DNA from 4 places in the Streptomyces sp. NPDC050418 genome. Region 3 is predicted to be linked to each of the others. Evidence: riboswitches for the same ligand, from Rfam matches in the RefSeq annotation. Region 3 holds a riboswitch; each other region holds the start of a gene.
The links. Region 3 has a riboswitch for cobalamin ahead of metE (5-methyltetrahydropteroyltriglutamate--homocysteine S-methyltransferase). Riboswitches for the same ligand answer to the same signal wherever they lie in the genome.
Positions count from the first base shown of each region.

Region 1: it holds a riboswitch for cobalamin, as region 3 does, so the genes downstream of both, ACIBI4_RS23595 (ribonucleoside-diphosphate reductase subunit alpha) here and metE (5-methyltetrahydropteroyltriglutamate--homocysteine S-methyltransferase) in region 3, are expected to answer to the same signal.
Region 2: it holds a riboswitch for cobalamin, as region 3 does, so the genes downstream of both, ACIBI4_RS15590 (cobalamin biosynthesis protein) here and metE (5-methyltetrahydropteroyltriglutamate--homocysteine S-methyltransferase) in region 3, are expected to answer to the same signal.
Region 4: it holds a riboswitch for cobalamin, as region 3 does, so the genes downstream of both, ACIBI4_RS20835 (ABC transporter substrate-binding protein) here and metE (5-methyltetrahydropteroyltriglutamate--homocysteine S-methyltransferase) in region 3, are expected to answer to the same signal.

Region 1 is NZ_JBITIG010000009.1:292,963-300,726, forward strand. Features, by position in the region: gene ACIBI4_RS23570 (tetratricopeptide repeat protein) at 124-1,104, shown strand; gene def (peptide deformylase) at 1,222-1,872, shown strand; gene ACIBI4_RS23580 (helix-turn-helix domain-containing protein) at 1,926-2,903, opposite strand; gene ACIBI4_RS23585 (hypothetical protein) at 2,997-3,236, shown strand; gene ACIBI4_RS23590 (GNAT family N-acetyltransferase) at 3,279-3,782, shown strand; cobalamin riboswitch at 3,891-4,022, shown strand; gene ACIBI4_RS23595 (ribonucleoside-diphosphate reductase subunit alpha) at 4,157-6,547, shown strand; gene ACIBI4_RS23600 (ribonucleotide-diphosphate reductase subunit beta) at 6,547-7,566, shown strand; gene ACIBI4_RS23605 (CstA-like transporter-associated (seleno)protein) at 7,609-7,764, opposite strand, start outside.
Region 2 is NZ_JBITIG010000006.1:63,661-71,424, reverse strand. Features, by position in the region: gene cobN (cobaltochelatase subunit CobN) at 1-2,727, opposite strand, end outside; gene ACIBI4_RS15595 (cobyric acid synthase) at 2,724-4,232, opposite strand; gene ACIBI4_RS15590 (cobalamin biosynthesis protein) at 4,229-5,209, opposite strand; cobalamin riboswitch at 5,353-5,494, opposite strand; gene ACIBI4_RS15585 (hypothetical protein) at 5,657-5,878, opposite strand; gene ACIBI4_RS15580 (anion permease) at 5,912-7,210, opposite strand; gene ACIBI4_RS15575 (lysozyme) at 7,367-7,764, opposite strand, start outside.
Region 3 is NZ_JBITIG010000002.1:152,977-160,740, reverse strand. Features, by position in the region: gene ACIBI4_RS04935 (glycoside hydrolase family 16 protein) at 1-418, shown strand, start outside; gene ACIBI4_RS04930 (NAD-dependent epimerase/dehydratase family protein) at 508-1,446, opposite strand; gene ACIBI4_RS04925 (NAD-dependent epimerase/dehydratase family protein) at 1,533-2,486, opposite strand; gene ACIBI4_RS04920 (TetR/AcrR family transcriptional regulator) at 2,614-3,327, shown strand; gene ACIBI4_RS04915 (DUF5959 family protein) at 3,324-3,737, shown strand; gene ACIBI4_RS04910 (hypothetical protein) at 3,767-4,123, opposite strand; cobalamin riboswitch at 4,470-4,704, shown strand; gene metE (5-methyltetrahydropteroyltriglutamate--homocysteine S-methyltransferase) at 4,871-7,183, shown strand; gene ACIBI4_RS04900 (hypothetical protein) at 7,321-7,764, shown strand, end outside.
Region 4 is NZ_JBITIG010000008.1:149,312-157,075, reverse strand. Features, by position in the region: gene ACIBI4_RS20860 (PLP-dependent cysteine synthase family protein) at 1-702, opposite strand, end outside; gene ACIBI4_RS20855 (MoaD/ThiS family protein) at 716-994, opposite strand; gene ACIBI4_RS20850 (putative leader peptide) at 1,134-1,235, opposite strand; gene ACIBI4_RS20845 (ABC transporter ATP-binding protein) at 1,280-2,173, opposite strand; gene ACIBI4_RS20840 (FecCD family ABC transporter permease) at 2,173-3,195, opposite strand; gene ACIBI4_RS20835 (ABC transporter substrate-binding protein) at 3,234-4,226, opposite strand; cobalamin riboswitch at 4,262-4,415, opposite strand; gene ACIBI4_RS20830 (Mov34/MPN/PAD-1 family protein) at 4,379-4,801, opposite strand; gene ACIBI4_RS20825 (amino acid permease) at 4,913-6,352, opposite strand; gene ACIBI4_RS20820 (alanine/glycine:cation symporter family protein) at 6,760-7,764, opposite strand, start outside.

The DNA of each region.
Region 1 (7,764 bases), on a different contig from region 3:
AGGTCCCCCGACCCGGGTAACCCATGGGTAATGAGCGGGGCTCCAACCCGGCATGGTTGGATGCGAATGTACGCAGAAACGGCACAGCACACACCGGCGAAAAAGGGACCGCAGGCGGGAATCGTGAGGATCTTCGGCAAGGGACGGCACCGGCCCTCCGCCTCATGGCGGCAGGCCACCGACCGTGCGTTCACGCTCATCGGCGACGGCCGGTACGAGGACGCCGGCGCGCTGCTCACGCGCGCCGCGGACCTGGAGCCCTGGCTGTCCGAGTCCTGGTTCAACCTCGCGCTGCTGCACAAGTTCCGGCACGACTGGGAGCAGGCGCGGGCCGCCGGACTGCGCGCCGTCGCCCTCCTGGACCGCGAGACCGGCGCCCCTGACTGGTGGAACGTCGGCATCGCCGCCACCGCCCTGCAGGACTGGCCGCTGGCCCGGCGTGCCTGGCAGGCGTACGGCCTGAAGGTCCCCGGCGGCGCGGTCGCCGCGGGCGAGCCGCTCGGCATGGACCTGGGCAGCGCCGCCGTCCGTCTCTCGCCCGAGGGCGAGGCCGAGGTGGTCTGGGGCCGCAGGCTCGACCCCGCCCGGATCGAGGTCCTCTCCATCCCGCTGCCCAGCTCCGGCCGCCGCTGGGGCGAGGTCGTGCTGCACGACGGGGTGCCGCACGGCGAGCGCACCACCGCCTCGGGCCAGTCCTTCCCCGTCTTCGACGAGATCGAGCTGTGGGCGCCCTCGCCCGTACCGACGTGGGTGGTGCTCCTGGAGGCCGCCACCGAGGCGGACCGGGACGCCCTGGAGAAGCTGGCCTCCGACGCCGGGTTCGCCGCCGAGGACTGGTCCTCGTCGGTGCGGCTGCTCTGCCGTATGTGCTCCGAGTCCCGGATGCCCTCCGACGAGGGCGACGGCGAGCACCTCGACCCGCACGACCACAGCGAGCCCGGCCACCCGGGACCGCTCGGCCATCGCACGGCCGGCGCCCTGTGGGTGCCGGAGCGCGAGTGCGGGATCGCGGCGCCGCCCGGGCTCGTCCGGGGGCTGCTCGACGGCTGGGTCGCGGACAGTCCGGACTCGCGGGACTGGCGGGACCTCGAAGAGGTCTGCTGACCCGCACCGCGTGACCGGTCCGCACCGCGTGACCGTCCGGTCCGTGGGACCGTGCGCCGCCGGGCCCCGTAGGCTTGGTGTCCATCACATGGCATGTCGAGGAAGGCGTACGGCGGAATGAGTGACCAGCAGCAGGCAACTGAGCATTCGGCGGTTCTCCCGGTCGACGACGAGGGCTACGTCATCGACACGGAGGACTGCGAGGAGCGCGAGGCGGCCTACCGCGAGCGGGGCACGTTCCGCCCGATCACGGTCGTCGGCAACCCCGTTCTGCACAAGGAGTGCAAGGACGTCACGGAGTTCGACGACGAGCTCGCGAAGCTCGTGGACGACATGTTCATGAGCCAGCGGGTCGCCGAAGGCGTGGGTCTGGCCGCGAACCAGATCGGCGTCGACAAGAAGGTCTTCGTCTACGACTGCCCCGACGACCAGGGCGTCCGTCACACGGGTGTGGTCGTGAACCCCGTGCTCACCGAACTCCCGGCCGACCGGCGGGTCCTCGACGACAACAACGAGGGCTGCCTGTCCGTCCCCACCGCGTACGTGTCGCTGGCGCGGCCCGACTACGCCGAGGTCACCGGGCAGGACGAGAAGGGCAACCCGATCAAGGTCCGCGGCACCGGCTACTTCGCGCGCTGCCTGCAGCACGAGACGGACCACCTGTACGGGTACCTGTACATCGACCGGCTGTCGAAGCGGGACCGCAAGGACGCGCTGCGGCAGATGGAGGAGGGGACGCCTCGCTACGAGGTGGTTCCCAACGCGTAGGCGTTCTCCGGGTGGGGGCGGGCGCGTGAGCCCCGCCCCCACCCGCTGCCGTCTCAGACGCCGGCCGGGCTGAAAGGCATCGGCCCCCGGAACGTCCTCCGGTACGCGTTGGGTGTCGTGCCCAGCGCGCGCAGGAACTGGTGGCGCAGCGCCGCCGCGGTGCCGAAGCCCGTACGGCCCGCGATCGTGTCCACCGTCTCGTCGCCCGACTCCAGCAACTGCTGTGCGAGCAGCAGCCGTTGGCGCAGCAGCCAGCGGTACGGCGTCGTCCCCGTCTCCTCCTTGAAGCGGCGCGCGAACGTCCGCGGCGACATCAGCGCCCGCTCCGCGAGCTGCTCGACCGTGATCTCCTCGTCGAGATGCCGCTCCATCCACGTCAGCACCCCGCCCACGGTGTCGCAGGGTGTCCGGGGCAGCGGCCGCGCCACGAACTGCGCCTGCCCGCCGTCCCGATGGGGCGGTACGACCATGCGGCGCGCTATCGCGTTGGCGACCTCCGTGCCGTGCTCGGTGCGCACGATGTGCAGACAGGCGTCGATCCCGGCGGCCGTGCCCGCCGAGGTGATCACCGGCCCCTCGTCCACGTACAGCACATCGGGCAGCACCTTGGCCCGCGGATGCCGGATCGCCAGCTCCTGCGCGTGCTTCCAGTGCACCGCGCACTCCCGCCCGTCGAGCAGGCCCGCCGCCCCGAGCACGAACACCCCCGAGCACACGGACAGGATCCGCGCGCCCCGGTCCACTCCGCGGCGCAGCGCGTCGAGGAGCTCCGGCGGATAGGCGCGGTTCACATACGCCTGCCCCGCGGGCACGGCGATCAGATCGGCCTCCTCCAGACGCTCCAGGCCGTGTTCCACGTGGACCGAGAAGCCCGCGTGCGTGGAGAGTTCGGGACCCTCGGCGGAGGCCACGGCGAAGTCGTAGACGGGCAGGCCCTCGTCGCTGCGGTCGAGGCCGAACACCTCGCAGACGACGCCGAGTTCGAAGGGATGGACCCCGTTCAGGAGCACTGCTGCAACGTTTTGAAGCATGTCTGCCAGTGTGCCGCGTGACTGGCAGGAAATCGAGGGTGCGCGGCAGTCCTGCCACTGACCGTGCGCGGCCGTGCGCGGGATCGTAAGGGCATGACGACACAGACCCTCCTCGACTGGTTCACCTTCCTCGTCCTCTTCGCCCTCGTCGCGGGCCCCGCGCTCGCCGGGCAGGCCCGCGAGCGCCGGATCGACCGGCAGCTGCGGCAGGCCGAGCGGCGCGAGCTCGCCGCCGACGCGTCCGGCGCCACCGATGCGGCGGGCGCTGCCGGTGCCACCGACGCGGCCGGCGCCACGCCGTCCGCCCGCGTCAGCTACTCGCGCGCCGCGTAAACCGCTTGAGCCGCCCCGGCACCCGGGCGGCAGAATGCGGGCATGGACTTCACGATCAGGCCCGCACTGCCCGGCGAGTACGAAGCGCTCGGCGACCTCACCGTCCACGTCTACCTCGCCGACGGCCTGCTCGACTACGGCGAGGACGACCCGTACATCCCGACCCTGCGCGACGTGGCGGGCCGCGCCGCCACCTCCGACGTCCTCGTCGCCGTCGACGGCGAACAGCTGCTCGGCGGCGTCACGTTCGCGCGGTACGGGACCCCGCAGGCGCAGATCGCCCGTCCCGGCGAGGCCGAGTTCCGCGCCCTGGCCGTGGCCCACGCGGGCCGCGGACGCGGAGCGGGCGAAGCGCTCGTACGGGCCTGCGTCGACCGGGCGCGGGCGGCGGACTGCACCGGCGTCGCGCTCTCGACCCAGCACATGATGCACAGCGCGCACCGCATCTACGAACGCCTCGGCTTCGTCCGCACCCCGGACCGTGACTGGAATCCCCTCCCGGACCGGGACGACCTGCAGCTGCTCTCGTACGTCCTCACGTTCTAGGCCGAGTCCGCGAAGTCCCGCAGGCGCCCAACTCCCGCGCCACCCCGACCGGCAGCACATCGCGGCCCCGCCGACACAACATATGGGCATGCCGTCCGGGCGCGGCACAACATGTATGCTCATGCTCGCTGTCGTCGCAGGGGAATCCGGTGTGAATCCGGGACTGTCCCGCAACGGTGTTCAGGGCCCGCACAAGGGCCTTGGCGAGTCCGAGGACCTGCCGGCAGCGCGCCCGAGCCGACCGGTCCGGGCGCCGTTGACGTCCGGGCCTCGCGGAATGGGCCGGTGGACGCCGAGGGGTGCGCCCTGCCCGCGTACACCTCGTGCACACCGCCTCGCCGCACGGCCCGGAGCCGAGCGAGGGAGTGCACCCCGTGACCATCGCGCCAGTGGATCCGGCGACCGGGCGGGCCGCCGCGGCCGCCGCCGATGAGACCGTCCAGGACCAGCCCGGTGCCGCTCTCCTGCGGACCCTCACCGATCTGACCGCGGACCTCCCCGACACCGACCCCGGCCGGGTCGCCGCCGCCGCGCTGCGCGGCCGCAGCGCCCGCGCCGACGAGGCCGAGCTGCGCGAGCTCGCCACGGAGGCGGCCGCCGGACTCATCGCCGAGGACCCCGCGTACGCGAAGCTCGCCGCCCGCCTCCTCACCCGCACGATCGCCGACGAGGCCGCCACGCAGGGCGTGCGCACCTTCACCGAGTCCGTCTCGACCGGGCACCGCGAAGGCCTGATCGCCGACCGCACCGCCGAGTTCGTGTGGGTGCACCACGCGACCCTCGACGCGCTCATCGACCCGGCCGCCGACGACCGCTTCGGCTACTTCGGCCTGCGCACGGTCTACTCCCGCTACCTCCTGCGCCACCCGATCACGCGCAAGGTCATCGAGACGCCGCAGCACTTCATGCTGCGCGTGGCCGCCGGTCTCGCCGCCGACGAGTCCACGGGCTCCGTGGACGAAGTGGCCGCCCTGTACCGGCTGATGAGCCGCCTGGACTACCTGCCGTCCTCGCCGACGCTCTTCAACTCCGGCACCCGCCACCCGCAGATGTCCTCCTGCTACCTCCTGGACTCGCCCCTCGACGAGCTCGACTCGATCTACGACCGCTACCACCAGGTCGCCCGCCTCTCCAAGCACGCCGGCGGCATCGGCCTCGCCTACTCCCGTATCCGCGCCCGCGGCTCCCTGATCCGCGGCACGAACGGGCACTCCAACGGCATCGTCCCGTTCCTGAAGACCCTCGACGCGTCGGTGGCGGCGGTCAATCAGGGCGGGCGCAGGAAGGGCGCCGCGGCCGTCTACCTGGAGACCTGGCACGCGGACATCGAGGAGTTCCTCGAACTGCGCGACAACACCGGCGAGGACGCCCGCCGCACCCACAACCTCAATCTCGCGCACTGGATCCCGGACGAGTTCATGCGCCGCGTCGAGGCGGGCGGCGACTGGTCGCTGTTCTCGCCCGCCGACGTGCCCGAGCTCGTCGACCTGTGGGGCGATGAGTTCGACGCCGCGTACCGCCGGGCCGAAGCGGACGGGAAGGCGTCGAAGACCATCCCGGCCCGCGACCTGTACGGCCGCATGATGCGCACCCTCGCGCAGACCGGCAACGGCTGGATGACCTTCAAGGACGCCGCGAACCGCACCGCCAACCAGACCGCGGAGCCCGGCCACACCGTCCACAGCTCGAACCTGTGCACCGAGATCCTGGAGGTGACGGACGACGGGGAGACGGCCGTCTGCAACCTGGGCTCGGTCAACCTCGGTTCTTTCGTACGGGGCGACTCCATCGCCTGGGAGCGCCTGGACGAAACCGTCCGCACGGCCGTCACCTTCCTCGACCGCGTCGTCGACATCAACTTCTACCCGACCGAGCAGGCGGGCCGCTCCAACGCCCGCTGGCGCCCGGTGGGTCTGGGCGCCATGGGCCTGCAGGACGTCTTCTTCAAGCTCCGCCTGCCCTTCGACTCGCCCGAGGCCCGTGCCCTGTCCACCCGTATCGCCGAACGCATCATGCTCGCGGCATACGAGGCGTCCTGCGACCTCGCCGCAAAGGACGGCCCGCTCCCGGCCTGGGACAAGACCCGCACCGCCCGCGGCGTCCTGCACCCCGACCACTACGACGCGACCCTGAACTGGCCCGAGCGCTGGACCGCCCTGCGCGCCCGCATCGCCGCCACCGGCATGCGCAACTCGCTCCTGCTCGCCATCGCGCCCACCGCCACCATCGCCTCCATCGCCGGTGTCTACGAGTGCATCGAGCCGCAGGTCTCCAACCTGTTCAAGCGCGAGACGCTCAGCGGCGAGTTCCTCCAGGTCAACGCCTACCTCGTGGACGAGCTCAAGAAGCTCGGCGTCTGGGACGCGCAGACCCGCGAGGCCCTGCGCGACTCCAACGGCTCGGTCCAGGGCCTCAACTGGATCCCGGAGGACGTGCGCGCCCTGTACCGCACGGCCTGGGAGATCCCGCAGCGCGGCCTCATCGACATGGCCGCCGCACGCACCCCGTTCCTCGACCAGTCCCAGTCCCTCAACCTGTTCCTCGAGACGCCCACCATCGGCAAGTTGAGCTCGATGTACGCGTACGCCTGGAAGCAGGGTCTGAAGACCACGTACTACCTGCGCTCGCGCCCGGCCACCCGGATCGCCCGCGCCGCCGGAGCCGCCCGTACGACGGAAGCGGCGCCCATCCCCGTCCAGCAGGCGGACCCCGACGCGATCGCCTGCTCCCTGGAAAACCCCGAGTCCTGCGAGGCCTGCCAGTAATGACGACCGAAAGCCGCCCGAAGAACCTTCTGGACCCGGGCTTCGAACTCACCCTGCGCCCCATGCGCTACCCCGACTTCTACGAGCGCTATCGGGACGCGATCAAGAACACCTGGACCGTCGAGGAGGTCGACCTCCACTCCGACGTCGCCGACCTCGCGAAGCTCTCGCCGGGGGAGCAGCACATGATCGGCCGCCTCGTCGCGTTCTTCGCGACGGGCGACTCGATCGTGGCGAACAACCTGGTCCTGACGCTCTACAAGCACATCAACTCCCCCGAGGCGCGGCTGTACCTGTCCCGCCAGCTCTTCGAGGAGGCCGTCCACGTCCAGTTCTATCTGACCCTTCTGGACACCTACCTCCCCGACCCGGAGGACCGCACGGCGGCCTTCGCGGCGGTCGAGAACATCCCCTCGATCCGCGAGAAGGCGGAGTTCTGCTTCAAGTGGATGGACTCGGTCGAGTCCATCGACCGCCTGGAGACAAAGGCCGACCGCCGCCGCTTCCTCCTCAACCTGATCTGCTTCGCTGCATGCATCGAAGGGCTCTTCTTCTACGGGGCCTTCGCGTACGTGTACTGGTTCCGGTCGCGGGGGCTGCTGCATGGGCTGGCCACCGGAACGAACTGGGTGTTCCGGGACGAGACCATGCATATGAATTTCGCGTTCGAGGTCGTGGACACGGTCCGCAAGGAGGAGCCCGAGCTCTTCGACGACGAGCTGCGGCAGCAGGTCACCGACATGCTGAAGGAAGCCGTCGAGGCGGAGCTGCAGTTCGGCCGCGACCTGTGCGGGGACGGGCTGCCCGGCATGAACACCGAGTCGATGCGCCAGTACCTGGAATGCGTCGCCGACCAGCGGCTCGAACGGCTGGGCTTCGCGCCGGTCTACGGCTCGGAGAACCCGTTCTCCTTCATGGAACTCCAGGGCGTCCAGGAGCTCACGAACTTCTTCGAGCGCCGCCCCTCCGCCTACCAGGTGGCGGTCGAGGGTTCGGTGTCGTTCGACGACGAGTTCTAGGGTCCGGTTCCAGGGCCTGACCGGCGGATCAGGCCCTGGCGCTCAACAACACCGGAACCCCTCCCGAGGGTCCGCCTCCCGCGCGTCCATCCGCTCCCGCTCGAACTCCCTGCGGGACTTGGGCTCCTGGCCGTGGGAGCGGGCGTGGGCGGCGTAGTGGTCGTACGCCGCCTCGCCCGAGAGTTCGCGCCACCAGTA
Region 2 (7,764 bases), on a different contig from region 3:
CAGGGGCACCACCTCGAAGCCGGTGACCCGGCGCGAGGCGTCGTCCCACACCGGCCGGCAGCCGAGCAGCGCGAGGATCTCCGCGATGTCGTCGCCCTGGGTGCGCATCGCCGACGTGCCCCACACCGTGAGGCCCACCGACTTCGGGTACTCGCCCGTGTCCGCGAGATAGCGCGCGACAAGAGAGTCGGCCAGCGCCTGCCCCACGTCCCACGAGAGGCGTGAGGGGATGGCCTTGGGATCGACCGAGTAGAAGTTCCGCCCGGTCGGCAGCACGTTCACCAGGCCACGCGTGGGCGAGCCGGAAGGACCGGCCGGCACATAACCCCCGTCGAGGGCCCGCAGGATGTTCCCGATCTCGTCCGTGGTCCGCGCGAGCCGCGGCACGACCTCCTCGCACGCGAAGCCCAGGACGGCCACCGCGGGCGGCAGTTCGACCCCGAGCACGTCACGCACAAGGTCCCGCACCGCCGACAGCTGCCAGTCCTGTGCCTCCATTCCCTCCGCGAGCCGGCGGCACAACTGCTCCAGAAGGTCCAGGGCATCCGCGCCGGTGCGCGCGGGGCCGTCGACGAGCGCCGTCAGACCGTCCGCCACCTTCACGGCCGCCCCGGGCTCCGCCAGCAACTCCTTCTCCACCAGGCCGAAATGCTCGGCCAGACAGGCCCGCAGACCCGGCAGCGCATGCGCCGTACCGCCCCACACCTGCGAGGCGCGCAGCACCGCGAGCACGAGGTTGACCCGCGGCTCGCCGACGGGACCGCCGCCGAGGATGTGCAGGCCGTCGCGGATCTGCACATCCTTGATCTCGCAGAGGTAGCCGTCGATGTGCATCACGAACTCGTCGAACGCCTCGTCGTCCGGCTGATCGTCGACATGCAGATCGTGGTGCAGCTCCGCGGCCTTCACCAGCGTCCAGATCTGGGCCCGCACCGCCGGAGCCTTCGCCGGGTCGAGATCGCTCACCAGGGCGTACTCGTCGAGCAGCTGCTCCAGCTTGGCCAGGTCACCGTAGGTGTCCGCGCGGGCCATCGGCGGCACCAGATGGTCCACGACCGTGGCGTGACCGCGCCGCTTGGCCTGGGTGCCCTCGCCCGGGTCGTTCACGATGAACGGATAGATCAGCGGCAGCTCGCCCAGCACCGCGTCCGGCGCACAGCTCCCGCTCAGACCGAGCCCCTTGCCGGGCAGCCACTCCATCGTGCCGTGCTTGCCCATGTGCACGATCGCGTCGGCGCCGAAGGTGTGGTCGAGCCAGCGGTACGCCGCCATGTAGTGATGCGACGGCGGCATGTCCGGGTCGTGGTAGATCGCGATCGGGTTCTCCCCGAAGCCGCGCGGCGGCTGGATCATCACCACGACGTTCCCGAACTGCAGGGAGGCCAGCACGATGTCGTCCCCGTCGACGTACAGCGACCCGGGCGGCTCCCCCCACGCCTCCAGCATGCCCTCGCGCAGCGAAGGCTCGAGCCGGTCGAACCACGCCTGGTAGTCGGCCAGCGGCACCCGCGCGGGCGCGGCCGCCAGCTGCTCCTCGGTCAGCCACTCCACGTCGTGCCCGCCCGCGTTGATGAGCCGGTGGATCAGCTCATCGCCCTCGGCGGGATGCCCCACCACCCCGTACCCGGCGTCGCGCAGCGCGTCGAGCAGCCGTACCGCGGAGGCCGGCGTGTCCAGCCCCACCGCGTTGCCCACGCGCGAGTGCTTCGTCGGATACGCGGTGAACACCAGGCCGAGCTTCTTCTCGGCGTTGGGCTTGTACCCGAGCCGGGCGTGCCGCACCGCGATCCCGGCGACCCGCGCGGCCCGCCCCGCGTCCGCCACGTACACCGGAACGTCGTCGGGCCCCTGCTCCTTGAACGAGAACGGCACGGTGATGAGCCGCCCGTCGAACTCCGGGATCGCCACCTGCATCGCCGCGTCCATCGGGGACAGCGCCGCGTCCGAGGCCTCCCAGGCCGCTCGCGACGACGTGAGGCAGAGCCCCTGCAGCACCGGGATGTCGAGGTCGGCTAGCGCACCGATGTCCCAGGCCTCCTCGTCCCCGCCCGCGGACGCCTCCGAGGCATGGGTGCCGCCCGCCGCGAGCACGGTCGCCACCAGGGCGTCGGCCTGCCCGATCAGCTCATAGAGCGCGGGGTCGGCGCCCCGCAGCGAACCGCAGTACACCGGAAGGGCGTTGGCGCCCTGCGCCTCGACCGCCTCGCAGAGCGTGTCGACGAACGCCGTGTTCCCGGAGAGCTCGTGCGCACGGTAGAAGAGCACCCCGACCGTGGGCCGGCCCTCGATGCGCGCATACGTGCCGTGCACGCCGAACTCCGGCATCTTCTCCGGCTCGGCGAAGCCCTCACCGGTCAGCAGCACCGTGTCCGACAGGAAGCGCGCCAGCTCCGCGAGGTTCCCCGGGCCGCCCTCGACGAGATAGCGCAGCGCTTCGGCGACCACGCCCGCGGGCACCGACGACTCGGCCATCAGCTCGGCGTCCGGCACGGACTCCCCGCCGAGCAGCACCGTCGCCACCCCGGACGCGCGCAGCGCCGCGAGCCCGTCCTCCCAGGCCCGCTTGCCGCCGAGCAGCCGCACCACGGCGATGTCGACGCCGTCGAGCAGCCCGGGCAACTCCTCGGTGACATCCACCCGCATCGGATTGCCTATGCGGTACGGCGCGTCGGACGCCCGCGCCGCGAGGAGATCCGTATCGGCGGTGGACAGAAGAAGAACGGTCATGAAGGTGCCCCCGGAGCGATGAAAGGAAGACCGGATGGCGCACCGGTCTCGATCAGCCTGAGCAGCGCGGAGGTGTCCGCGTGCTCCTCGATGAGGTCGCCGAGCCGGTCCAGCTGCTCCTCGCGCAGAGCACCGAAGCTCGTGTCGTCGGCGGGCACAAAACGCCGGCCCGCGTCCGCCGCGACAGCACGCAGGAACGCACGGCGGAACGCGTCGCTCTCCAGCGACCCGTGCCAATGCGTGCCCCACACACCGCCGACCCGGCAGCCGTCCAGGAACGGCTCACCGCCGAGCACTTCGGCGACCCCGTGATGAATCTCGTAACCTTCGACGTTTTCGCCCAGTGCCCTGCCCACTGGACGCGTCAGCGTCTTCTCGCGCCGGAAGCGGACGCGGACGGGCAGCAAGCCCAGCCCGTCCACCGCTCCCTCGCGGGACTCGATCTCGTCCTCGATGTGCTCGCCCAGGATCTGGAATCCGCCACAGATCCCCAGAATCGGGCGTCCCTCGGCTGCCCTGCGCCTCAGCGCCGACTCGAATCCCCGCCGTCTCAACCATGCCAACGCCGCGACGGTCCCGCGAGTTCCCGGGATCACGACGAGATCCGCGTCGACCAACTCCTCGGGCCGGTCCACGAATCGGACCACCACGCCCGGCTCTGCCGCGAGCGCGTCCACATCGGTGAAGTTCGACATCAGCGGGATCGCGCACACCGCGACCCGCAGCACCTCGTCACCGACCGGCGGCGCGACCTCCGACTCGCGCACCGCGCCGCGCAGCGAGACCCGGAGCCCGTCCTCCTCGTCGATCCCGAGCCCGTGCGCGAACGGCAGCACCCCGTAAGTGGCGCGCCCGGTGAGCCCCTTGAGCATGTCCAGGCCCGGTTCGAGCAACGAGACATCCCCGCGGAACTTGTTCACCAGATACCCGGCGACCAGCTCCTGGTCCTCCTTGCTCAGCAGCGCCGTCGTACCGAAGAAGGACGCGAAGACCCCGCCGCGGTCGATGTCGCCGACCACGACCACCGGGAAGCGTGCGGCCCGTGCGATCCCCATGTTCACGATGTCGGTGCGGCGCAGGTTGATCTCCGCGGGACTCCCGGCCCCCTCGCAGATCACCGCGTCGTACGAACTCCGCAGCTGCTCCAGGCAGTCCACGACCGTCCCGAGCAGCGCCTCCTGCCGCCCGCCGTGGTAGCCGCGGGCGCTCATCTCGCCGACCGGCTTCCCCATCAGGACGACCTGACTCGACCGGTCACTGCCGGGCTTGAGCAGCACCGGGTTCATCAGCGCAGTGGGCTCCACCCGTGCGGCCTGCGCCTGCATCGCCTGCGCCCGGCCGATCTCCGCGCCCTCGCGCGTCACAAAGGAGTTGAGGGACATGTTCTGCGCCTTGAACGGCGCGACCGACACCCCCTGCCGCACCAGCCAGCGGCAGATCCCCGCGGTGACCACGCTCTTCCCGGCATCCGACGTGGTCCCGGCGACCAGCAGTCCACCGCTCATGCCATCCCTCTTCCTGTACGCATCCGCCGCAGTCCGCCACGCGACACACGGCCCACGACCGCACCACCCGCCGCGGCCACCGCGAACGCCAGCCAGTTCACCCGCCGCGCGAGCCGCACGGCCCGTTCGACATCCGCCACGTGGACGGCGCGCCCGGCGTCGTTCAGGACAGGGCGGTGCTCCACTCGACCCCCGTACGAGAGAACACCCCCCAGCCGTACGCCGAGCGCGCCCGCGAAAGAGGCCTCCACCGGGCCTGCGTTGGGGCTGGGATGCTTCCCCGCGTCCTGCCGCCACGCGCGCACCGCACCCCGCGGGTCACCGCCCGCGAGCACGGCGAGGCACGCGGTGAGCCGGGCACCCGGCCACCCCGCGACGTCGTCGAGCCGGGCCGAAGCCCAGCCGTAGTTCAGGTATCGGGGTGACTTGTGGCCGACCATCGCGTCCAGCGTGTTCACCGCACGGAACCCGACGAGACCGGGCACCCCCGCCACCGCACCCCACACCAGCGCACCCACCACCGCGTCCGAGGTGTTCTCGGCGACCGACTCCACGACGGCGCGCGCGATGCCCGCCTCGTCGAGCGCCTGCGGATCACGGCCGCACAGATGCGGCAGCCGCTCGCGCGCGCCCGCGAGATCGCCCGCGTCCAGCGCCGAGGCGATGAGCCACGCTTCGCGCGCGAGCGAAGTGCCGCCCACCACCGACCAGGTGGCGACGGCCGTCAGCGCGACGGAGGCGGCGGGGGAGCGGCGTACGGCGCCGGCCGCGAGCGTTCCCAGGGCCACCGCGCCGCCCGCGCAGAAAGCGGTGTGCAGGACGCCGGCGGCCTTGTGGTCGCGCCACAGGACACGCTCGACGGCGCTCGCGGCGCGCCCGAACGCGGCGACCGGATGCCCACGGCGAGGATCGCCGAACACCAGGTCACCGAGGAGGCCGGCCGCGGCGCCGTACGCGAAAGTGCGATCGGCACTCACCGGTCAGCCGGCCGTCACGCCTCGGAGAACGCGCATGCGGGAGGTACTCGGCGTACATCCCGCAGCAAGGGAGGGCGGGGGAACCGGCGGAGCAGAGCAGCCGCGCATCGCGATACGTCCTCACTCAGGGTGTCCACGCCCTGGTCAGAAGGAGACGGCGGCGAGAGTTCCTGACTCCCGGGGATCAACTCCCCGGTCACAGTGGCGGGACCGCGCCGGATTCGCACCGGCTTCCTCTGCTGCTGCCGTATTGGCTCCGGCAGTCCACCACGCACCGAGAACACCCGTCAACTCGGCGTTGACCTGCGACGGAAGAGTGTGCGCAGACACACACCGGCGTACGCCGAAGCGCCCGTCGTCCGACCCGGAACGGGGGTCGGACGACGGGCGCTTCGGTACTGCTTCAGCCGCTGTTCGCGACCTCGGCCGACGATCAGGCCGACGACCTCAGCTGACGATCAGGAAGATCCCGAACGACACCGCCGCCACGCACAGCGCGAAGCAGGCGTACGCGCCGGTGCGGGCCAGCGCGGCGGAACCGCCCTGTGCGGCGGCCTCCTCCTGCTTGGAGAGGCCGAGGATGCCCAGGGTGAACAGGCCCACGAGAAGGACCGTGGCCAGGAGGCTGACGCCGAAGACGGAGCCCAGAGCTGCCCAGTCGATGTTCATGCTGCTGATTCCTTACGTGTCGGACGCGCCGCGTCAGGCGGTCGCACCGGCCGGCTGCGTGGAGTCGGCAGCAGGGGCGGGGGCCGGGATGGTGGTCTTGACGGCGCTCGCGGCCGGTGCCTCGGCCGCCTCGGCGGCTTCCGCGGCAGCGGTCGGCGGCGGGGTCACCGCGGCGATGGCGGTGGTCACGACGCCGGGACCGTCGACAGCCGGCTCGCCGGCGGCCGGGGTGTCGACCTCGTTCACGTTGTTGTGGTCGACGACCTGGCGGCGCGAGATCAGCCAGATCGCCGCGCAGGAGGCCACGAGGAAGACCGCGACGACCGCGACACCCCAGTCGCCCTGACGGGCCACGAACTCGGCGCCCGCGGCGACCAGACCGGCGGCCGGCAGGGTCAGACCCCAGGCCACGAACATCCGGGTCGCGGTGGACCAGCGCACGACGCCGCCCTTGCGGCCGAGACCCGCACCCATCACGGCACCCGAGCAGGAGTGCGTGGTGGAGAGCGAGAAGCCCAGGTTCGACGAGGCCAGGATGACCGCGGCGGCCGAGGTCTGGGCGGCGAAGCCCTGCTGCGGCTGCAGGTCGGTGAGGCCCTTGCCCATGGTGCGGATGATGCGCCAGCCGCCCAGGTAGGTGCCGAGCGCGATGGCCAGACCGGCGGAGACGATGACCCAGACCGGCGGGTTGGAGCCGGGCGCGAGCGCGCCGCCGGCGACCAGGGCCAGGGTGATGATGCCCATCGTCTTCTGGGCGTCGTTGGTGCCGTGGGCCAGCGAGACCAGACCGGCGGAGGCGATCTGGCCGGCGCGGTAGCCCTTCGCCGACGTCTTCTCACCGACGTTCTTGCCGAGCTTGTACGTCAGGCGGGTCGCGAGCATCGCGGCGAGGCCGGCCACGAGGGGCGCGGCGATCGCGGGGATGAGGACCTTGGTGACGACGACATCGCCGTTGACCCCGCCGAAGCCGATCGAGGCGACGGTGGCACCGATCAGACCGCCCATGAGGGCGTGCGACGAACTGGACGGGAGGCCGACCAGCCAGGTCAGCAGGTTCCACAGGATGGCGCCGACGAGCGCCGCGAGGATCACTTCGGGTTGGATCCCGTCCTCACTGACCAGGCCGCTGGAGATCGTCTTGGCGACCTCGACCGAGAGGAAGGCTCCGACAAGATTCAGGACGGCGGACATGGCGACCGCCGCCTTGGGCTTCATTGCGCCGGTCGAGATGGTCGTCGCCATCGCGTTGGCGGTGTCGTGGAAACCGTTCGTGAAATCGAACACGAGAGCTACGGCGATCACAATCGCGAGCAGCAGCGTGAAGTGTTCCATTTACCCAGGCAATCGTTCGATGTCAGTGGCTCGATGAACGTAGGCAACCTGGGTGAACGGAAGGTGAACTGAGACGGGCGGCTGGGTGTCCGAAGGCGGGGTCGGCGCCCAGCCTTGATTTCCAAGTAAAAGGCGCCAACCCGTGCGAAATGGGGCCTATCGACCTCGGGCGAACTTCTTCAGCTGCCCGCTCGAGCCGTTGAAGAGATTCTGATCACCCGGCAGACGACCGCTGTTGTCGTACTGCCAGAAGGTCGGATACGACCATCCCGCGGGCAGCGGTCCCGGCGAGGAACTGTAGCGCGCGAGCCACAGCGCGTGATTGCGGCCGAACCCCGAGTAATTGCCCGTGCACATCTTCCACCAGTTCGTATTGGTGTAGATCACGGGCCGCCGACCGGTCTGGCGCACCATCTCGTTGCTGAACGCACGGATCCAGCCGACCATCTTCTTCTTGCTCAGGCCGTAGCACTTCTTCTTGCTGTACGGGTTGTACTCGATGTCGAGCGCGGGCGGCAGCGTCCACCCGTCGGCACGCCAGCCCCCGCCGTTGC
Region 3 (7,764 bases):
GTCCGCGTCGACGGTGACCCTTGCTTCCGCGGGCGGAGCCAATCGCGACGGAACACCGCACAATCCGCAGGTGTTCACAGCGACGGGCATCAACGGCACGTATACCGGCGGATCGACCCAGTTCGATCTCTTCGTGGATGCCGGCGGCACGGTAGGCAACGGTCAGCAAGCAAGGGTGAGTTATGACCGGACGGGCGACGGGAGTTGGGAGCGCACGGAGACGTTCCGGTATTTCGCCACCGATCCCGTCCCGGGCTATGAGCACTACAGGCAGGCCAGTGGCCTCCACAGCGCGACCGGCTCGCACGGAACCATGACGAACGGCCGGGTGCGCGTCGAGGTGTGGAGCGCGATCGGCAACGGTCCGAGCACGCTGGGCATCGGCAATCAGTCGCAGCTGAGCATCCCGATCGGTTGAGCTACGCGGCGCGGGCGCTGTCAGGTGAGCTGATTCCGCGGCGCCCGCGACCGCCGATGCGAGCGGACCGGCCTGTGTCCGGGGTGCTGTTACGTCGGGTCGTGCGGGGTAGCGGCCATGGAAGCGATGGTGGCGCGAAGAGCATCGTCGAGCGGTGTGGCGCTCACACCGAAGGCCTCTTCGAAAGCAGTGCTGTCGACGACGAATGGACGGTCGAACTGGTAGCGCGTTTCCCTGAGTTCGCGGACCAGCGGATTGGCGAGTTCCAGCGCGCGTCGCACGAGCGCCGGTGGCCGGCTGAGGCGGGGCGCGGGCGCTCCGGCGAGTGAGCAGAGCCGCTCGGCCAAGGTGCGGGCCGATACAGCGGGGCTGTTGGGTACGTGCCAGGCACGGCCCCAGGCGGATGGCGCGTCGGCGACGGCCGCCATTGCTGTGGCGACATCGGGCAGGTAGGTCCAGGAGTGCGGTTGGTCGGGGTCGCCGAGGAACAAGGTGCGCTTCCCGGCAAGCAGGGACGGTACGAACCTGGTGCCGGCCGGGGTTTGGTCGCTCGCACCGGGGCCGAAGTAGTCGGAACTGCGGACTTCGGTGACCTTGGCTCGGCCCTCCTGGTGGGCGGAGAGCGCCTCCGCCCACATGGCGATCCGGACCCGCCCCTTGGTGCCGGTCGCGGCGAGCGGGAGGTCCTCGGTCATGGGCCCTTCGACGGGGCCGTACCCGTAGAGATTGCCCGCGGTGACAAGGACCGCGCCTGTCGACTCGGCAGCGCCCAGGAGCGCGGCCGCCAGTGGCGGCCAGTCCTGGGCCCAGCGGGTGTAGGGCGGACCGGCGCAGTTGTGCAGGGCGGCGGCCCCTTCGACGATCCGGGTGAGCCGGTCGCGGTCGGTCACGTCGGCCGCGACGCACTCCGCGTCGTCCGGGCCCGAGCCGGATCTGGTCACCACGACCACTTGGTGGCCACGCGTCAGCAGGAGGCGTGCGAGGTGCGTCCCGACTTGCCCCGCACCGACGACGACATGTCTGGCCATGACATCCCTCTCGACTCGGCTCGGCTCGCAGCGTGCCGAAGGAACCGATGGTAGGGCCCAACTGCCTTGCCGGCGGGCGGCGTCGACTACCGATTGCGGCCGAGGAAGCCGCGATACCAGGTGATGGTGTCCTCCAGTGTGGTGTCGAGGGGGATGGGCCGCAGGCCGTAGGCCTTCTCGATCGCGGTGGAGTCCATTACCTGCGGCTCCGTGTGCTGATAGAAGAGCTCGGCGTACGAGTCCATGAAGGTCTGGTCGAACGGGCCGAACGGGACCGGCTCGGTCTTGATGGTGACGTTCAGTGGCCGACCGACCTTCCGCTCGATCAGCCGGAAGACGTCCTGTGTGCTGGTGGCGGGCGCGGTGGGCAGGTGCCAGACGCGGCCGTCGCCGTCCGGGTTCTCGCCGAGGGTCGCCAGACCGGCGGCCACACTGCGGATGTCGGTGTAGCTGTGCGGCAGTGTGATGTCGCCCAGGCCGGCCACCTCGGTGCCGGTCAGGGCGCCGGGGAAGACGGCGCCGCCGAGGGACGAGTTGAGCACTCCCGGGCCGACGAAGTCGGCCGAGCGACCGAGTACGACGCGAGCCCGGCCGGCCTTGTGCGCGGCCAGGTACCTCTCGTCCAGCGCGGCCCGCATCCGGCCCTTGGCGGTGGTGGCCCGCCACGGCGTGTCCTCGGTCATCACCTCGCCGTGGGTCTCGCCGTACGGATACAGCGTGTCGAGTACGACCAGCCGTGCCCCCTCGGCCTCGACCGCGCCGAGTACGGCGTTCTGAATGCCCGGCATCGTGTCGAGCTGCAGGTGGTACGCCACATTGACGCAGTGGTAGACGACGGCGGCGCCCTTGATCGCGGCACGGGCTCCCTCGACGGTCCCGACGTCGCCCTGAACGCGTGTGACGCCCTCGGGGGTGTCGCCGGTCGCCGAACGGTCCACGAGGCGGACCTCATGTCCGCGCCGGGCCAGCTCCCCGGCCAGTGTGCTGCCGGCCGGTCCGGCGCCAAGAACTATGTGCAGGTCAGACGTGGTGGTGTGCATGATCTGGCTCCCTTCGACATCGCGCTTTCGTTATAGACCGTAACTCCTGTGATGGCATAACGCAAGAATGAGTAGCGAAAGCGATACTCTGTAACCTCTGCTACGAGAGGCAACGGGAGGCAGAGGCATGGCATCGGCACCACGGACCCGCACTCCGCGGGAGCGGTATCGCGACCGGACGCGCGCGGAGATCAAGGAGATCGCCGTGCGGCAGCTGGCCGACGGAGGCGTGGAGAGCGTGGCGCTGCTGCGCATCGCGAAAGAGCTCGGCATGTCAGGACCGGCGCTCTACCGCTACTTCGCGGGCCGCGACGACCTCCTCGCCGAACTCGTCATGGACGCCTACGACTCGATCGCGTCGGAAGTCCAGGCAGTCGACACCTCGGCCGGCGATCGAGCGGCGCTGCACGCGCTGGCGACGGCGTTCCGCGCGTGGGCGGTGGCGCAGCCGCACCTCTATCTGCTCCTTCAGGGCACGCCGGTGCCGGGCTTCACCGCACCGGCCGAGACGGTGGACCGCGCCCGAGCGGTCCTCGGCCCGTTCCTGCCGGTCTTCGCCGAAGGACGCCCGGTCCGCTCCGTGAACCCACTCCTGACCGAGCTCCGCGCGTGGCTGCGCAAGGACACCGCGGTGGCGGCATGGGTGGAGGAGTGGACCGGCCTCTCCGCCGCGAAGCCCGCCGCGGCCGTTGCGCTGACCGGCGCCATCACGGCCTGGCCGCAACTCCACGGCACCGTCGGCCTGGAGGCCGCCGGTCAGTTCACCGGGATGGGGCACGCGCCGGCAACGCTGCTCGCCGTGCAGGTGGACATGCTGGCCGACACGTTCCAACTGGCGTGAGGGAGCTCATCTCCCTCGCCGATGACGAGGGGAACAGCGTCACCGTCAGCGTTCTGGGGCGCAGCCCTGTATGGAACGCGGGGCTCGACGCCGAGATCGTCGTCAGGACACCGTTCGTGTCCGGTCGTATCGGCTTGGTGCTGTCGGCCTCGAAACTGGCAGGTTGGGCCGCCGCGCTGCACGGTCTCGACACCGGCGAAGACGTGGTGTGGATGGAGTGGGACCGAGGGCCGACCCTCTCCATCCAGCTCACCGGTGAGCGTGACTGCCCCGAGGTGGTCGTGGAGGACGAGTCGGGGTCCATGGTCACCGTGCGGGTTCCGATAGTCCCCCCGGACGACTGGATCGCCGACCATCGGCAACGCCTGCGCGAGGTCTCGGATCACTGGGTTCCCATGCTGTCAGCCTAGGGAGACATGCCCCTCACATGCTGCTCGGTTCAAGACCGGATCGGATCCGGGCCGGCGTCTCCTGGCGCGCTGACAGCCAATACTTCGGCTGCCAATACGTCGACTGCCACTACGTCGACCGCGCGCCTCAACCGTCGGCAGGCGCGCGGGGCATCGGAGGGTGCGAGCGTGATCTCGGCGGTGGCGCGGGCGGATCCGTGGGTTCGGTAGGTCATTTCCAGTACCGGAACGGAACGCAGCGTGGAGACGATTCGGGCCAGGATCTCGGGGGAGTGGCGGAGGGTCACTGCGAGGCGCGCAGTGTCGTACGGAGATGGGGTTGCTCCGGTCGGCGCAGCGGTGCCGTCGCCGCTGCCCGCCGTCAGGGTGGGAACGTTGAGCGTCATGGCGTGTGCTTCCTCGCTGGAATCTGGGGCCGGATCCGGCCGTCTGCATGGGGGCGAAAGCAAAAAGACCCCTCGCGGAATGCGAGAGGTCTGCGTGTGGGCGGTGAGTACCCGGGAGGGGTGGCCTCCGGGTCAACTCGATGCCGACACGCCGCAGCTGATAATGAGCTGACGCAGCATGGTCCGGATGCTGGCACGTATCTCGGTCCGCGACAACGTCGTCTCATGGGGCGGACAGGGGCGGCCTCCGTGCTCAAGGTGACCGAGGATCATGGCTCCCTGCTTCCGTGCCGCATGTCACGGTCCGGAATGTGAACGGCCGTGTCCGCGCTCGGGCGGATGCCTCTAGGCTGGCCGGGCAGCTGGTTCGCCCCGTCCGCCAGGCGGGATGCGTCGTAAGAGGGAACCCGGTGGGAATCCGGGACTGCCCCGCAGCGGTGAGTGGGAACGACCGCCGTCATACGCACTGGATCCGACGTACCGGATCCGGGAAGCGACGGCCAGTAGGTGTCCTGTGTACGCAGTCGGTACGCAGGGCGTGTCCGCGAGTCCGAAGACCTGCCCGTTGCCCGCGTACGAGACGTCTCGTACGCGGATATCCCGGTGACCTCGTGGGCGGGTCGGCGTACATATCAGGCGGACGGACCGTGCCATCCCGCGCACGCTCGCACCGCCCGGTCACGTACCCCTTCGCGCTCCCGTCCCGTCTCCGGGATCTCAGGGATTCATCTCGCGAAGGAGATCTCCGTGACCACGAAGTCCGCAGCCGCGGCAGCACGGGCCACCGTGTACGGCTACCCACGCCAGGGCCGCAACCGCGAACTAAAGAAGGCCGTTGAGGGGTACTGGAAGGGCACGGTCACCGCCGATGACCTCCGGCAGACCGCACGGGACCTGCGCCGCACCAACTGGCAGCAGCTGTCCGATGCCGGCCTCCATGAGGTGCCGACCGGCGACTTCTCGTACTACGACCACGTTCTGGACACCACCGTCATGGTGGGTGCTGTTCCCGATCGCCACCGCGACGCCGTCGCCGCCGACGCATTGGACGGCTACTTCGCGATGGCGCGCGGCACGCAGGACGTCGCCCCGCTGGAGATGACGAAGTGGTTCGACACCAACTACCACTACCTCGTACCCGAGTTGGGTCCCGACACCGTTTTCGCCTCGGATGCGACGAAGCAGGTCACCGAACTGCGTGAGGCCGTATCGCTCGGTCTGAGCGGGCGTCCGGTCCTGGTCGGTCCGGTCACGTACCTGCTGCTCGCGAAGCCCGCACCGGGCGTGGCGGCCGGCTTCGAGCCGCTGACGCTCCTCGACCGTCTGCTGCCGGTGTACGCGGAGGTCCTCGCGGATCTGCGTGCGGCGGGCGCCGAGTGGGTGCAGCTCGACGAGCCCGCCCTGGTCCAGGACCGCACGCCGGCCGAGCTGAACGCCGCCGCGCGCGCCTACCGCGAACTCGGCACCCTCACCGACCGGCCCAAGCTCCTTGTCGCCTCCTACTTCGACCGTCTCGGCGAGGCGCTGCCAGTTCTCGCGAAGGCCCCCGTCGACGGTCTCGCGCTCGACTTCACGGACGCGGCCGCCGCCAACCTCGACGCGCTCGCCGCCGTGGGCGGACTGCCCGGCAAGCGCCTGATCGCGGGTGTCGTCAACGGACGCAACATCTGGATCAACGACCTGGAGACGTCACTCGCCACGCTCGGCACGCTGCTCGGGCTCGCCGGACAGGTGGACGTGGCCGCCTCCTGCTCGCTGCTGCACGTACCGCTGGACGCAACCGCCGAGCGTGACATCGAGCCGCAGATCCTGCGCTGGCTCGCCTTCGCCCGCCAGAAGACCGCGGAAGTCGTCACCTTGGCCAAGGGCCTGACGCAGGGCACGGGCGCCATCGCGGCGGAACTGGCCGCGAACCGCGCCGACCTGGCCTCCCGTGCCACCTCGCCGATCACCCGGGATCCGGCGGTACGCGCACGCGCCGCCGCCGTCACGGACGCCGACGGCCGACGCGCCTCGGCCTACGAGCAGCGCGCCACGGCCCAGCGCGCCCATCTCGGTCTGCCGCTGCTGCCGACCACGACCATCGGCTCGTTCCCGCAAACCGCCGACCTGCGCACCGCCCGTGCCGACCTGCGCGCCGGACGCCTCGACGCCGTCGGCTACGAGGAGCGCATCAAGGCCGAGATCCAGGAGGTCATCTCCTTCCAGGAGAAGGCCGGGCTCGACGTTCTCGTGCACGGCGAGCCCGAACGCAACGACATGGTGCAGTACTTCGCCGAACAGCTCACCGGCTACCTCGCCACGCAACACGGCTGGGTGCAGTCGTACGGCACCCGCTACGTGCGCCCGCCGGTCCTGGCCGGCGACATCGCGCGGCCCGAGCCGATGACGGTGCGCTGGACCTCGTACGCCCAGTCACTCACCGACCGCCCGGTCAAGGGAATGCTGACCGGCCCGGTCACCATGCTCGCCTGGTCCTTCGTCCGCGACGACCAGCCCCTCGCGGACACGGCACGCCAGGTTGCTCTTGCCCTGCGCGACGAAGTGTGCGATCTGGAAGCCGCCGGCACATCGGTCATCCAGGTCGACGAGCCGGCGCTGCGCGAAACACTGCCACTGCGTGGCGCCGACCACCCTGCCTACCTCGCCTGGTCCACCGAGGCATTCCGCCTCACCACCGGCGCCGTACAGGACGCCACCCAGATCCACACCCACATGTGCTACGCCGAGTTCGGCGACATCGTCCAGGCCATCGACGACCTCGACGCCGACGTCATCAGCCTGGAAGCGGCCCGCTCCCACATGCAGATCGCCCGCGAACTCGCCACCCACGGCTACCCGCGCGAGGCGGGCCCCGGGGTGTACGACATCCACTCACCGCGCGTACCCGGAACGGACGACACAGCCGCACTGCTGCGCAAGGGCCTGGAAGCACTCCCGCCCCAGCGGCTGTGGGTCAACCCCGACTGCGGCCTGAAGACGAGGGGCTGGCCGGAGACCAGGGCATCGCTGGAGAACCTGGTGGCCGCTGCGCGCATCGTTCGAGCTGAACTCACGTAGCCCGACTGCGAGTCAAGAGGCGGGAGAGGCGACATGCTTGCCTCTCCCGCCCTCTGCGGCAGGCGAGGGCCCACCCTGATCCCGGCGCCATCACTTCGCCTGCTGACCGTTGCGCCGGCGGCGGCTACCGTGCGGGGATGGCGGAGCATCCGGGGCTCGGTGTGATGGTGGCGCGCTTGCTCGAGCGTCGAGGGTTGGGTGCCGAAAGTCTGGCGCACGGTGCTGGGCTTGAGGTGGATGAGGTTCGTGCGGTCCTCGCAGGTGGCGGCCCGAGGGAGGAGTTTCTCCGGTGCGTTGGACCCGAACTCGGTGTCCGGGCCGTGGACTTGTACATCCTCGCGGGGCTGGAGGTCCCGGACGAGATGGCACCGATCGACGCATCGGCCGCGCCGTATGTGCGGCATACGGTGACGGACGCGGTGCGACTGCCCGAGGCGGAGCGTGCCGAACTTCTCGGCCTGGTCCGTGCGCTGCCACAGGAGGAGCGGCGCTCCCGCTTCGCACCGAAAGGGCTCGCGCCGCCGACCGGCGGCCCGGGAGCGCAGATCATCCGCATGCTCCAGTACCGGAATCTGAACTGG
Region 4 (7,764 bases), on a different contig from region 3:
GACGGAGAAGCGGGTGGTGAGGACCGTCTCGTCGTAGAGCTCGGGGATGAAGCCCTCGTCGAGGTTGCGCAGGCCGTAGACGAGGTCGTCGTAGCGCGGCTCGGCGGCGACGATCTTGACGTCCGGCTTGTTCTCGCGGAGGTAGCGGCCGACGCCCATGAGGGTGCCGGTGGTGCCCAGGCCCGCGACGAAGTGTGTGATGGACGGGAGGTCGGCGAGGATCTCCGGGCCCGTCGTCGTGTAGTGGGCGCCCGCGTTGTCCGGGTTGCCGTACTGGTAGAGCATCACCCAGTCCGGGTGCTCGGCCGAGAGCTCCTTGGCCACGCGGACGGCCGTGTTGGAGCCGCCCGCGGCGGGCGAGGAGATGATCTCCGCGCCCCACATGGCGAGCAGCTCACGGCGCTCGGACGAGGTGTTCTCGGGCATCACGCACACGATGCGGTAGCCCTTGAGCCGGGCCGCCATGGCGAGCGAGATGCCCGTGTTGCCGCTGGTCGGCTCCAGGATCGTGCAGCCCGGGGTGAGCCGCCCGTCCTTCTCGGCCTGCTCGATCATGTGGAGCGCGGGGCGGTCCTTGACCGAGCCGGTCGGGTTGCGGTCCTCGAGCTTGGCCCAGATCCGTACGTCGTCCGAGGGCGAGAGCCGCGGCAGGCGGACGAGCGGGGTGTTGCCGACCGCGGCGAGCGGGGAGTCGTAGCGCATGGCGGGGCCGGGCTCAGACCGAGCCGCCGGCCACGGCCGGGAGGATCGTGACGCTGTCACCGTCGGCGAGCTTGGTGGAGATGCCGTCCAGGAAGCGGACGTCCTCGTCGTTCAGGTAGACGTTCACGAAGCGGCGCAGCTTGCCCTCGTCCACGATGCGGGCCTCGATGCCCGAGTGGCGGGAATCGAGGTCGGTGAACAGCTCGGCGAGGGTGTCGCCGGCGCCCTGGACGGCCTTCTCGCCGTCGGTGTAGGTGCGGAGGATGGTCGGGATGCGGACCTCGATGGCCATGGCTGCGGCTCCTAATGGGGTGAGGACGTGTGGGCGCGCGCGGCTGCGCACGGAATTGCGGCGGTACGCGGAGGAGTCGCCGTCTGCCGTTGCCGCGCCCGTGTGCGGGGCGGCTCCCGGGCCTGTACGGCGGCAGGGGTCAGCGTGGACAGATGGCGCTGTTCAGCCTGCACAGGTCGACGTGAAGGCGCGCCACGAGCAGCATGCCCGGCGTCTTGTCAGTCACGTCGTGTTGAACCATGCGGTCATCGTATCGATTCCCGTCCCGGATCCCGGAGTGTGATCTCACATGGTGGACGAATTCTGTTCGGCAGGCGGACGAACGGGGGCTGAAGAGGGTGCAGATGCGGCCGATACGGACCCGTCCGGGGCAGTGGTGGGCCCGTCCGGGGCAGTCGTGGACCCGCCCGGCCGCGGCACGGACCCGCCCGGCAGGTACGTGACCGTCGGCGCCCCCGTCGTCGGGTGCACGCCGACCTCGGCCCGTACGCCGTAGACCTCGGCGAGGAGCCCGGCCGTGAGCACCTCGGCGGGCGGGCCCGAGGCGACCACCGCGCCGTCGTGCAGGACGTACAGCCGGTCGCAGAAGTACGCGGCCAGGTTGAGGTCGTGCAGGGCCAGCAGATTGGTGGTGCCGAGGCCGCGGACCAGGGTGAGGATGTCGAGCTGGTAGCGGATGTCCAGGTGGTTGGTGGGTTCGTCGAGCACGAGCAGCCGCGGCTGCTGCACCAACGCCCGTGCGACCAGGGCGCGTTGGCGCTCGCCGCCGGACAGGCCGGGGAAGGGCCGCTCGGCCAGGCCGAGGACGCCGACGCGGGTCAGGGCCTCGGTGACCAGGAGTGCGTCGGCGGCCGTGTCCGGCTCCCAGAAGCGTTTGTGCGGGGAGCGGCCCATGGCGACGACCTCGCGCACGGTCAGCTCGAAGCCGCTCTGCCCGTCCTGCGGGACGGTCGCGATCCGCCGGGCGCGCTCCTTCGCGCCGGCCGGTTCGGCGCCGTCGACGAGCACCCGTCCGGCCGTCGGCCGCAGCGTGCCGTAGACGCAGCGCAGGAGGGTCGTCTTGCCGCTGCCGTTCGGACCGACCAGGCCCACGGTCTCCCCCGCGGCCGCGTGCAGACTCACCGCGTCGACGAGGGTGCGGCCCCCTGTCGCGTACGAGAGCGAGTCGATCTTCAGCATCACGCGCCCACCCCTTCGGCGGACCGGCCGCGGTGCAGCAGCCACAGGAAGAACGGCCCGCCGGTCAGGGCGGTGAGGACGCCGACCGGGATGTCCTGGGGCGCCGCCACCGTCCGGGCGGCCAGGTCCGCGACGACCAGGAACAGCGCGCCCCCGAGCGCCACGACGGGCAGCAGGCGGCGGTGGCCCGCGCCCACCACCATCCGCGCGGCGTGCGGCACCATCAGGCCGACGAAGCCGATGGCCCCGCTGTAGGCCACGGCCGCGCCGGTGAGCAGCGAGGCGAGGACGAACACGGCGGCACGGAACCGGCCCGTGTCCAGGCCGAGCACGGTCGCGCCCTCCTCCCCCGCGAGCAGCAGATCGAGCGGCCGGGCCAGCGTGACCAGGACGAGCGTGCCGGCCAGCAGGGTCACGGCGGGCAGCGCGAGCATGTCCCAGCGGGCGCTGCCGAGTCCGCCGAGGGTCCAGTACAGGACCTCCTGCACGTGGTTGGCGTCGGCGGATGTGACGAGGAGCAGGCTGGTCAGGGCGGACAGGATGTACGCGACGGCCACGCCCGCGAGCACGAGCCGGGCCCCGGTCATGGCGCCGCCGCGGCCGCGGGCGAGGACGTAGACGAGGGCCAGGGAGCCCATCGCGCCGGCGAAGGCGGCCGCGGGGATGGTGACCGTCATGGCCACGCCCGCGCCGATGCCCAGCACGATCACGGACACCGCGCCCGCCGACGCCCCCGAGGAGACGCCGAGCAGGAACGGATCGGCCAGCGGATTGCGGACGAGGGCCTGCAGGACCGTGCCGATCACGGCGAGGCCCGCGCCGATGACCGCACCGAGCAGCACCCGGGGCAGCCGGACGTCGAGCACGATGGTGCGCAGCGGGCTCGGTTCGGCGCCGCCGGTGAGGATCCGTACGACTTCGCCGGGTGCGATCCTCACCGGCCCGAGCGCCAGGCCGGCGACGGCTGCCACCGCGAGGGCGGCGGCGAGCACCGTCACCGCGAGGCCGGGGCCGAACCTCACCGGACCGGCATCCCGCTTCAACCCGCCCGCGCTCCGCGTCACTTGACCGCGTCCGGGTGAAGCTGGGCGGCCAGCTTCGCCACGGCGGCGGGGGCGCGGACGCCGAGCACCGCGTCCGAGAGCGGGAGCACGGCGAACTTCTTGTTCCTGATCGCGGGGACGTCCGCGAGCGCGGGGTCGTCGAGCAGGCGCTGCTTCTTCTGGGCGACGGTCTGCGCCCCGTAGTCGTAGATCACGATGACCTCGGGGGCGCGTTCGACGACGTTCTCCCAGGAGGCGTCGCCGAAGGACTTGTCGAGGTCGGCGAAGACGTTGCGGCCGCCGGCCCGGGTGATGATCTCGTTGCCGATGCCCCGGCCGCCCGCGGTGAACGCGGTCTTGTCGCCGCTGTCGTAGACGAACACGGTGAGGGGTTCGACGCCCTTCAACTGCCGTTCGGTGGCGGCGAGTTCCCGCTCGGACTCGCGCACCCAGTCGTCCGCGCGCCCGCGCACCCCGAAGGTGCTGCCGACCTCGCGCACCTCGCGGTAGAGGTCCTTCACCGACACGGCGGACTTCTTGCAGCCCTCGATGTTGAGCCGGGTGTCGATCCCGGACTTGGCGAGCGCGTCGCGCGAGCGGCCCTCGTTCCCGGCGAAGGCGCTCGCGTAGCCGCCGTAGACGAAGTCCGGGTTCACGGACAGGAGCTTCTCGTACGAGGGGTACTCGTCGGCGAGCACCGGGCGGGACTTGTAGTCCTTCGCGTACTCGGGCAGGACGGCGTCGTCGAGATAGGCGGTGCCCGCGATGCGGCCCTTCAGACCGAGCTCGAGCAGCACCTCGGTGACGTGCTGGTTCATCGTGACGGCGCGCTCGGGCGGCGCCGTGAAGGTGGTCTTCACGCCGCAGTTGGTCACGGTGTAGGGGAATCCGGGGGCCGTCGCCTCGGGCTTCGCGTCGCCCGCAGCCGTGGAACAGGCGGCGAGCGGGGCGAGCAGGGCGGTGGCGACGGCGGCGCGCGTGAGGGTACGGGCTGCTATGGGCCAGGACATGGCTGGGCCTCCTCCGGGGATTTCCGCGTCCCCAGTCGGTGGAAAAGGCGGCAGGTCAGTTCCTGACTCTCCGGCCGTGCTGGCCGGTCACAGTGGCGGGACCGTCCCGGATTCGCACCGGGTTCCTGGCTCCTGCAGCCCTAGGTCGAGGCTCAGTATGCCCCGACCACCTTCACCTCTTCTTCGGTGACCTCCCCCTCGACGATCCGGTACGAGCGGAACTGGAACTCTCCCGCGTCGTCCGCGTCCGCCGTGGAGACCAGGACGTAGTGCGCGCCCGGCTCGTTCGCATACGTGATGTCCGTACGGGAGGGGTACGCCTCGGTGGCCGTGTGCGAGTGGTAGACGATCACCGGCTCCTCGTCGCGGTCGTCCATCTCGCGGTAGAGCTTGAGCAGATCGCCCGAGTCGAACTCGTAGAACGTGGGCGAGCGCGCGGCGTTCAGCATCGGGATGAACCGCTCGGGACGGCCCTCGCCGACGGGTCCGGCGACGACGCCGCAGGCCTCGTCGGGGTGGTCGGCGCGGGCGTGCGCGACGATCTGGTCGTACAGGGCCTGGGTGAGGGTCAGCATGTCGCCGAGCATAAGCAGGTGGGCCAGGGAATCGAGATCCCTGGCCCACCTGGTGAGACGCGGGCGTGAGACGGGCGCCTGGCAGGGGTGCCCGTATCCCGGTGTCCCGGTCTACTTCTCCGCGTACGCGAGCTCGCGGCGCTCCGCGATCTGCGGGTTGCGGGACTTCAGGACCGACCAGCCGATGCCGAGGAGCACGGCCCAGACGGCGCCGACGTACAGGCTGATCCGGCCGTCGGGGTCGAGGCCGATCATCACGGTGACCATGAGCAGGAAGGCCACGGCGATCCAGCTGCAGACGGTGCCGCCGGGGGCCGGGAACTTCGAGGCGGGCAGCCGGCCCGCGTCGACCGCGTGGCGGTACTTGATGTGGCTGATCAGGATCATCAGCCAGGTCCAGATACCGGCCGCGGTCGCCACCGACGTGACGTACACGAAGGCCTTCTCCGGGACCACGTAGTTGAGGACCACGCCGATGCCCATGAAGGCCACCGAGATGGAGATGCCGATCGCCGGCAGGCGGCGGGAGGACAGTTCGCCCACGCGCTTGGGCGCCTCGTTGTTGGAGGCGAGGTCACGCAGCATGCGGCCGGTGGAGTACATGCCGGAGTTGCAGGAGGAAAGCGCCGCGGTGAGGACGACGAAGTTGACGATCGCGGCACCGGCCGGGATGCCGATCTTCGCGAAGGCCGCGACGAACGGGCTCAGGTCGGCGGTGAACTCGGTCCACTTGACCACGCACAGGATGACGGTGAGGGCACCCACGTAGAAGAGGGCGATCCGCCACGGCAGGGTGTTGATGGCCTTCGGCAGGGTCTTCTCGGGGTCCTTGGACTCGCCCGCGGTCACACCGACCAGCTCGACGGCGAGGAAGGCGAACATGACGCCCTGCAGGGTCATCAGGGACGAGCCGATGCCGTTCGGGAAGAAGCCGTCGTAGTCCCACAGGTTGGAGACGCTCGCGGTGTCGCCGGCGGCGGAGAAGCCGAAGGTGACGACGCCGAGGCCGATCACGATCATGCCGATCAGCGCGGTGACCTTGATCATCGAGAACCAGAACTCGAGCTCGCCGAAGAGCTTCACGGAGATGAGGTTCAGGCCGAAGAGCAGGACGAGGAAGACCAGCGCGGTCGTCCATTGCGGAATGTCCGGGAACCAGTAATGGATGTAGATCGCGGCGGCGGTCAGTTCCGCCATGCCCGTGACGATCCACATGAGCCAGTACGTCCAGCCGGTCACGTATCCGAAGAACGGGCCGAGGAATTCCCGTGCGTACTCCGCGAAGGAGCCTGACACCGGGCGGTACAGGAGCAGCTCGCCGAGCGCCCGCATGATGAAGAAGATGATCACGCCCGCGAGGGCGTACATGAGGATGAGGCTGGGGCCGGCCTTCTCGATGTTGGCCCCGGCCTTGAGGAAGAGGCCCACACCGATGGCGCCGCCGATGGCGATCATCTGGACCTGGCGGGCACCGAGGCCCCGCTCGTACCCCTCGTCGGACTCCGCGGCCTCACTGCCGTCGTTGTTCGAATCGACCTGCACTGAGGTCATGGTGGTGCGCCTTTCTCCATGCCGAGCCGTGCCGTACGCGCTTCGTACGTGCCCGGATCGGGTCCCGATCCCCCCGGATGTGGATGGAGCCATTGCCTACCGGCGGTCCGCCGGCGGGGCGCCCCCGCTCGGGCCATGGGTGGCGGCCCGGCAGGTGGTTGGGAACTTTTATCACGCGGACAACAGGGTCAAAACGTTCTCAATGTGGCGGACGGCATAGGGAAAAGGGGACATACGTCGTCTCGGCGGCGAATGACGGCGGCCAGTTTTTGAGTGTTCTTTATGCGGAATTGAGGGTCCTCTGAGCGAACAGCCCACAGCGGCGAGAAGACGTCGGGGGAACGGGAACGGGCCCGCCCCCACCGGTGAGGGTGGGGGCGGGCCCGCCGCTGTGGTTGCCGGAAGGCTCAGACCTTGACGGTCTCGCGCTCCTCGGTCTCCTCCGGCTCCGGCTCACCGTTGTCGCGGCGCTCGGCGTACGCGAGGAACTTGGCCAGCTCCCGCTTGACCACCGGGAAGAGCAGGTACAGGCCGATGATGTTGAACACCGCGAGGATGAACAGGACCGCGTCGGCCAGGCTGAACAGCGCCGTCAGCGTGAGCAGCGAACCGCCCGCGGCACACACCGTGTACAGGACGCGGAACAGCGTGAGGCTGGGCTTCGAGCGGCCGAAGAGGTGGGACCAGGCCTTCTCGCCGTAGTAGCCGTAGGTCAGCGCGGTCGAGAGCGCGAACAGGATGACCGCGACGGTCAGGACGTACGGGAACCAGGGCAGGACGGTCGCGAAGGCGTCGGAGGTGATGACCACTCCGCCGGGGGCGTCCGGGTCGGTCCGCGCGGCCGTCAGCGACGGCGGGCTGACGACCACGACCGTCAGAGCGGTCATGGTGCAGATGACCACGGTGTCGATGAACGGCTCGAGCAGCGCGACCAGGCCCTCGCTCGCGGGGTGCTTGGTCTTGACCGCGGAGTGGGCGATCGGGGCGGTGCCGAGGCCGGCCTCGTTGGAGAACGCGGCCCGCTGGAAGCCGGCGATCAGGGCGCCGATGAGACCACCGGCGAAGGCCTCCGGGTTGAAGGCGTACGACAGGATGTCGGTGATGGCGCCCGGCACGGCACCGGCATTGACGGCGAGGACCGTCAGGCAGCCGAGGATGTAGATGATCGCCATCGTCGGCACCAGCTTGGAGGTGACGTTCGCGATCGACTTCATGCCGCCGATGAGGACGACACCGATGAGCAGGGCCACGACGACGCCGAAGACCATGGCGCCGGCCGAGGAGTCGATGAAGCCGTTGTCGCCGCCGGTGGTGTTGGCGAGCTGGCTGTAGGCCTGGTTGACCTGGAGCAGGTTGCCGCCGAAGAGACCGAAGAACAGCACGAAGACCGCGGCGCAGACGCCGAGCACCTT